Regions from separate parts of the Shewanella sp. Sh95 genome, predicted to be linked through region 2. Evidence: predicted binding sites of a transcription regulator. Region 2 holds the regulator's gene; each other region holds the start of a gene.
What was found. Region 2 encodes sigma-54, which starts transcription at its own class of promoters, with help from an activator protein. Its sites were predicted from a motif close to GTTGGCACGNNNNTNGNNT; they were not measured.
Positions count from the first base shown of each region.

Region 1 (2,272 bases), on a different contig from region 2:
TGCCTTGAATAGGCGTACCACTCGCACCAGTTTCGGTGTATAGGTTTTGTCCCATAGGATCTAAACCCGACGGGTTAATAAAGTCGGTCATACTGAGCTGCCCAACGACCTGGTTTTCCGCCGCACCTGGTGTTTTTACCGAAACTTCCCCTTCAGCAGAGACCGTAATACTGGTTGCATCCTCAGGAATAGTGATCGCAGGTTGCAACACATAACCCGAACCCGGCGTGACAATTTGCCCTGTATCATCTAAGGTAAATTGACCATTACGGGTATAAGCCGTAGTCCCATCGGGGAGCTGCACTTCGAAAAATCCAGGACCTTCAATCATCAAATCGAGCGAGTTATCCGTGGTCAGCATATTGCCTTGGGTAAACATTTTTTGGGTGGCTACCACCTTGGTACCCGCACCAATGTTCAAACCGTTTGGCAACTTAGTGTTAGAGGCGCTGATCCCACCCGCTTGGTTAACAGTTTGATAAAGTAAGTCTTCAAATACCGCGCGGCTTTTTTTATAGCCCACAGTACTGGCGTTAGCGACGTTGTTTGAAATCACCGCAATATCGGTTTGCTGTGCGTCTAAGCCAGTTTTACTAATCCATAACGCTGGATGCATAATTTATCTCCTAACTAATCCGCATTAATGAGGATGAAGCGCGGTCATTTTCTTCCGCGGTTTTCATCATCTTCACTTGCAATTCAAATTGTCGCTGTAGGTCGATTAAGGACACCATCTCATCTACGGGGTTGACGTTACTGCCCTCTACAGCACCACTTTCTACAAATACACTGGGATCGGCAGGCGCCGGATCACCGGATACCAAACGGAACAACCCATCCTCGCCGCGCATCATTTGTGCATTGCCAGGGTTTACTAACTTTAATCTTCCTACCTCTTCGACGACTTCTGTCGTCGCACCTTGAGGACGAACAGAGATAATCCCATCCTGTGAAATAGTGACCTTTTCAATTGGCAGCGGTAACACAATCGGTCCGGCATCACCCATCACGGGATTACCGCGGTCGTTATGCAATAAACCTGTTGAGTCAAAACTGAGACTGCCAGAACGGGTATAAGCTTCACTACCATCCTGTGCTTGCACGGCAAACCAACCGTCACCTTTAATGGCAACGTCAAGATCGCGTCCAGTAGATTTAATCGGGCCCGAACGAAAATTGGCGGAGGGGGTTTCAACCATGGCAAAGACCCTTGTCGGCAATCCTTCACCAAAGGCTTGCATCGATCTGGCTTGCGCCATATCCGACTTAAATCCATCGGTATTTGCGTTGGCTAAGTTGTTGGCACGCAACGCCAACTCATTCATATTTTGCTTAGCGCCGCTCATGGAGATATAAAGGAATTTGTCCACAGACTGCTCCGTCAAAGTTTCAACCTGACAATAGCAAAGCAAGCATCATGCCAATAAAATAAGCAGCTAGTTAACTGATAAATTAGGAGATTTTAATAAACGAATGAATGCACAACAGAAAGAGGCTAAGTGTTGCCGCTTGCGGCAACACTTAGCAGAGGCAAGATTAACTTAACGAATTTGCAGAACAGTTTGTTGCAGAGTGTTATTCACTTCCAGCGTACGTGAGTTGGCTTGGAAGTTACGTTGTGCCGAAATCAAATCCACCAGCTCAGTCGTCAAGTCAATGTTAGATTGCTCTAACGCTGAAGAACTGAGACTACCAAACGTACCACTGTTAGGCTCACCAGCCAGCGCAGGACCTGACGATAAACTGGCTTTCCACGAGGTATTACCCACTTGTGTCAAACCTTGCTCGTTTGCAAAGCGAACTAAAGCAACGCGGGCTAATGGCACTGTTGAACCATTGGAATAACTGGCAGTGATCAAACCATCTTCACCAATTTCGACATTGGTTAAACGCCCTACTGTGGTACCGTCCTGTGACAATTCAGTGGCGGCAAAAGGAGCTGAATATTGGGTTGGTGCATTAAATTTAATAGTCACGGCTTGAGTGCCATCAGCACCAGGGCCTAACACACCAGCGCCGCCAACCCCTAGCGCTTCGGTGGCAACGACTGCCGGATCACTCCCAGTATACACACCGACAGAATTAAACTTCAGAACCGATCCCTTCCAGCCGCCAGCCGTTTGAGCTGTGCCAGAGGCATCGGGAGTGCCATCACCATTGGTGTCAGTCTGATATGTACCAGCAGGGCCAGAAATATCAACTTGTTTACCATCAATGGCATAGTATGCAACCCAGTTGTTTTCACCATTATATGAGCCATTATTTGGCTTGA
Region 1 covers NZ_LGYY01000109.1:22,359-24,630, reverse strand. Annotated here, with positions in the region: gene flgG (flagellar basal-body rod protein FlgG) at 1-616, opposite strand, end outside; gene flgF (flagellar basal-body rod protein FlgF) at 627-1,370, opposite strand; gene flgE (flagellar hook protein FlgE) at 1,542-2,272, opposite strand, start outside.
Region 1: flgF (flagellar basal-body rod protein FlgF) is a predicted target of sigma-54. The motif match lies at 1,407-1,425, and genes of this name have one in related genera.

Region 2 (2,272 bases):
TATGGGTTGTGTTATATCGGTTAATCGACCATGTGGAATGGCGATACCGTTACCTATACCTGTGCTACCCATCTTTTCGCGCGCCACGAGGCTTTCGAAGATCTCTTGAGATGAGAGGGTGGGGTACTGGGCAGCGGCTAAGTCGCTGATGAGTTCCAGTACCTTTTTCTTACTGCCCGGAGTGGCGCAGGTTGTGCACTCCGGCCGCAGTATGGTACGAAGTTCCATTGCTAGTGTTTTGTTAACTTCTCTTTGTGTTTAATAACCTGACGATCAAGTTTATCAATCAGGACGTCTATGGCAGCATACATATCTGCATGCTCTGAAGTCGCGAAGACTTCACCACCGGTGAGGTTGATTCTCGCTTCGGCAATCTGTTGCATTTTCTCAACATTGAGCACAACGTGCACATTATTGATCTGTTCGAAATGACGTTCAAGTTTTGAAAACTTTTCCTCAACATATGCCCGTAACGATTCAGTAATCTCGATATGGTGTCCACTTAGGTTTATTTGCATAGAAACGTCCTCCGATACTCACAATAGGCTATAAACTTTTACGCTGATTGGAAGGGGGAATAAGCATCGCTTCTCGGTACTTCGCAATGGTTCTGCGCGCAACGTTAATTCCCTGTTCTGCCAGAAGTTGAGCCATCTTGCTGTCGCTTAATGGTTTTTTCTGGTTTTCCGCTGCAACCAGTTTCTTAATGAAAGCTCTGATTGCTGTGGATGAGCACTCACCGCCATCATCCGTCCCGACGTGGCTTGAGAAGAAATATTTTAGTTCAAAAAGTCCTTTTGGGGTATGCATGTATTTTTGTGTGGTCACCCGTGAAATGGTGGACTCATGCATCTCTACCGCCTCGGCGATATCGTTTAGGACCATAGGTTTCATGGCTTCTTCACCGTATTCGAAGAAACCCTGTTGGTATTGCACTATGCAGTTTGCCACCTTGAGCAGCGTTTCGTTACGGCTTTCAAGGCTTTTGATAAACCACTTGGCTTCTTGCAAATGACCACGAATAAATTGGCTATCTGCTTGATTTTTTGAGCTACGCGCCATGGCTGCATATTGCTGATTTACGTTGATTTTTGGCATGCAGTCAGGGTTTAATTCGACCACCCAACGGCCGTTTTTCTTCGACACCGATACATCGGGGATCACATATTCTTCATCGACAGGGGTGATGAGTAAACCGGGACGAGGGTTCAAGGTTTGGATCAGCGCAATACTGTCCCTTAACTCGTCCTCTTTCAGTTTGGTCTTACGCATTAACAGCCTAAAGTCGCGAGCGGCGATCAGATCTAAATGATCTTTGATCAGCATGCGGGCGTTTTCGATGTGAGGGGTATCAGGCGAAAAATGAGATAGCTGGATCAGTAAACATTCGCTTAAATCCCTTGCCGCGACACCAACGGGGTCGAAATGTTGAATACGCTTGAGCACGGCTTCAACTTCGTCGAGTTCAATCTCGGGATTGCCCATGGCTTCGAGGATATCTTCAGTGCTTTGAGTGAGATAACCTTGATCGTCAATGGCATCAATAATCGCGGTGGCAATGGCTAAATCGGTTTCAGAGAAGGGTGTGAGGTTTTTTTGCCATTCTAAATGTTCGTACAACCCCTCGCTAGTTTCCCCTTGGAAGGGCATGTCATCTTCACGGCTGGCGCCAGAACCTGAGTTTGGCGATGCGGTAAAGACTTCATCCCAAGTGGTATCCATGGGTAACTCTTCGGGCAGAGATTCTTTGGTCAGCGACTCGGCAATGTCCACGGTGGAATTATCTTGTTCCTGTGGCTGGGCAGTCGTTTCGCTAAAGTCGGTATCGGCGATATCTTGCTTACGTTCGCTAGGCGCGTCAAATTGCTCCTCTTCCAGCTCGAGAAGAGGATTAGAGTCTAAGGCTTGCTGGATTTCTTGTTGCAGTTCCAATGACGACAGTTGCAGCAGGCGAATGGCCTGCTGAAGTTGTGGCGTCATGGTTAACTGTTGACCCAGTTTGAGCTGGAGTGACGCTTTCATGTTACCGCTGATCCCTAGGTTATTATTGTGAGTTTAGGTCGCTTGATATCATATGGATGGAGCCTAGCGCTCTCAAATTCAAGGCTTATTAGCTTTGTTTTAGTAACTATAGCCTGAATTGTTCACCTAAGTACACAGCCCTAACTTGCTGATTGTCTAAGATCTCTGCGGGTGTGCCCTCGGCAATAAGATTACCGTGACTCACAATGTAAGCATGTTCACAGACGTCTAAGGTCTCGCGCACATTGTG
Region 2 covers NZ_LGYY01000201.1:3,730-6,001, forward strand. Annotated here, with positions in the region: gene ptsN (PTS IIA-like nitrogen regulatory protein PtsN) at 1-228, opposite strand, end outside; gene hpf (ribosome hibernation promoting factor) at 231-518, opposite strand; gene AEA42_RS14560 (RNA polymerase factor sigma-54) at 547-2,022, opposite strand; gene lptB (LPS export ABC transporter ATP-binding protein) at 2,129-2,272, opposite strand, start outside.

Region 3 (2,272 bases), on a different contig from region 2:
CCTTGCTCGTTTGGCGCTAAAGCAATAAATTGCAAAATCCCACAACGCTGGCTGGGTAACAGTTCCAAAATAATCGATTCCTTCTTCATCATAGCTTGGGTCGATTGCCACCCCGTACCCAGCAACATTTTGAGCCGCCAGTGCCAATAGCGACCTTCTCCGAGTGGCACTTCTTGGGTGACAACGCAAGCAACTCCCACTAAATGAGCACCATCGAAGAGTCCGATTAAGGCCTGCTTTTGTTGCCATAGAGTATTGAGTTCTTCGCGAATTGCGGCGCGTAATTTTTGTTCGTAGGCAAATTTATCTGCGGTGGATAACGCATTAATAAAAAAGGGATCATCGTGATACGCATTGTAGATAATTGAAGCGGCCAAGCGTAAATCTTCTGCGGTGAGATAAACGGCACGATACTCATCCAAGGTTTTATTGTCCATTGTTAGAATTCCTTGATTTAGATCACACTCTTATGAGTCTTTATCAATGTATCAAGGAAACCCAAAAGTGCAAATTTTAATCATCGATTGCATTTCCTAAAGAGATGCATAACCTAGATAAAAAGCTAACCAAGGGAGAGATCGAATGGATACTACACCAATTGATTTAAGCCATCTATTTGAACAACTGGGATTAGAGAACCAACCCAATGCTATCGCGCATTTTATTGCTACTCACAAGCTAGCAGCGCAAATACATTTAACTGAAGCGCCTTTTTGGACACAAGCGCAAAAGAGTTTTCTCACCGAAGCCTTAGAGGCTGATGCACAATGGACCGAACTGATTGAGCAGCTTGATGCTCAGTTAAGAAAGCCCTAATTTTTTAGGGCGTTCAAGTGTATTTTGGGACAGTTGGGGTTAAATCTTTTGATACGCAGTGTCGCCCCAACCGACTAAAACATGGTTACTCAACACTACAGGCGTACATTCATCCTTAGTGGTTTTACCATCGCTATGGGAGTGCTGAGTGCGATAAAAGAGGACCAACACTTCTTTATCTGCTTGTCCTGCGCTTTGTTGTAAATAGGACTCGCTAAAGTCTGCTGCTCCCATTAGCGTCATCACTTGGTCTTTGCTCATGCCAAGGCTGAGCTTAGTCAGATTAGTGCGGTTTTTATCCTGTGTTTTTTCCCAAGATTCGCTGCTATCCCACTTAGATTCACCATCGCCGACATTGACCACACAACCGCTAAGACCTAAGCTTGCTAACCCTAAAAACGTGACCGCGATGAGTTTGCGATTAATATTTGCGTTCATATTATGACTTCCTGTGTACTTGTTATAAAAATTGTTAAAAAGCAAAATCAATGCCAAACAGCAATACATTGATTTATAAGAACTAAAATAACCACATCACAGTAAGTTAGTGAAAAACACGATATACATTAAGGAATTTCACTTATTATGAGTCCCATTGACCAAGTGTTAGCAGCAGCCTGCGCACTCGAAGCCAGCGGTAAAACCCCAAGCCTTGCCCTGATAAAAAGCCGCGTCGGTAACAAAATCCCCATGCCGCTGTTAATCCAAGGATTACAGCAGTTTAAATCGATACCCAAAGCCGAGCGGGAGCGTTTAGCGGCCCAATCACAGCCCGTGGTTGAAGAGACACATACCGCCGAAGCTTCGCCACTCACAGTCGCCACATTGGCGCAACAGTTAGCCCTGTTGCAACAAGGCATTGAACAAACCCTCGCGTTAAAAAACAACGAGATCATGCAACTCAGAAATGAACTTATCGAGCTGAAACAACGTGTCAGTCAACTCGAATCCCAAGGAAAATCCGCTTAATGTTTGTCACCGAATTGCGCTTTGAATGCTTTGCCGATACCACCATCAGTGCGGCAGAACGTGCCATCAATCAATTACTCGAAGCCTATCGCGCTAATGGCCAAATCCTCGGCCGCGAATTTGCCGTAGCCTTTAATGAGGGCGAATTTCGAGTACGCCTACTCACGCCGGAAAAAAACAGTTTGGCCCATCGTTACCACAGCCCTTGGGTGAAAAAAGCGCTGGCGGAATTAACCGAGGCTAAACTACTGGCGCCACGTGAAAAGTTTATCGGTCAGGATATTAATTCTGAGGTCAGTAATACTGAGCCACCCAGCTGGCAGCTGCTCTACACTAGCTATGTGCATATGTGTTCCCCCCTGCGTAGTGGTGATAACTTATTACCTATTCCGCTGTATCAAATCCCTGCGACCTTTAATGGCGATCATAAGCGAGTTATCCGCTGGCAAACCGAGTGGCAAGCCTGTGATGAGTTACAAATGGCGGC
Region 3 covers NZ_LGYY01000264.1:35,634-37,905, forward strand. Annotated here, with positions in the region: gene AEA42_RS19640 (GNAT family N-acetyltransferase) at 1-437, opposite strand, end outside; gene AEA42_RS19645 (DUF2789 domain-containing protein) at 583-816, shown strand; gene AEA42_RS19650 (DUF3192 domain-containing protein) at 856-1,254, opposite strand; gene AEA42_RS19655 (hypothetical protein) at 1,402-1,785, shown strand; gene AEA42_RS19660 (Zn-ribbon-containing protein) at 1,785-2,272, shown strand, end outside.
Region 3: AEA42_RS19650 (DUF3192 domain-containing protein) is a predicted target of sigma-54. The motif match lies at 1,294-1,312, and genes of this name have one in related genera.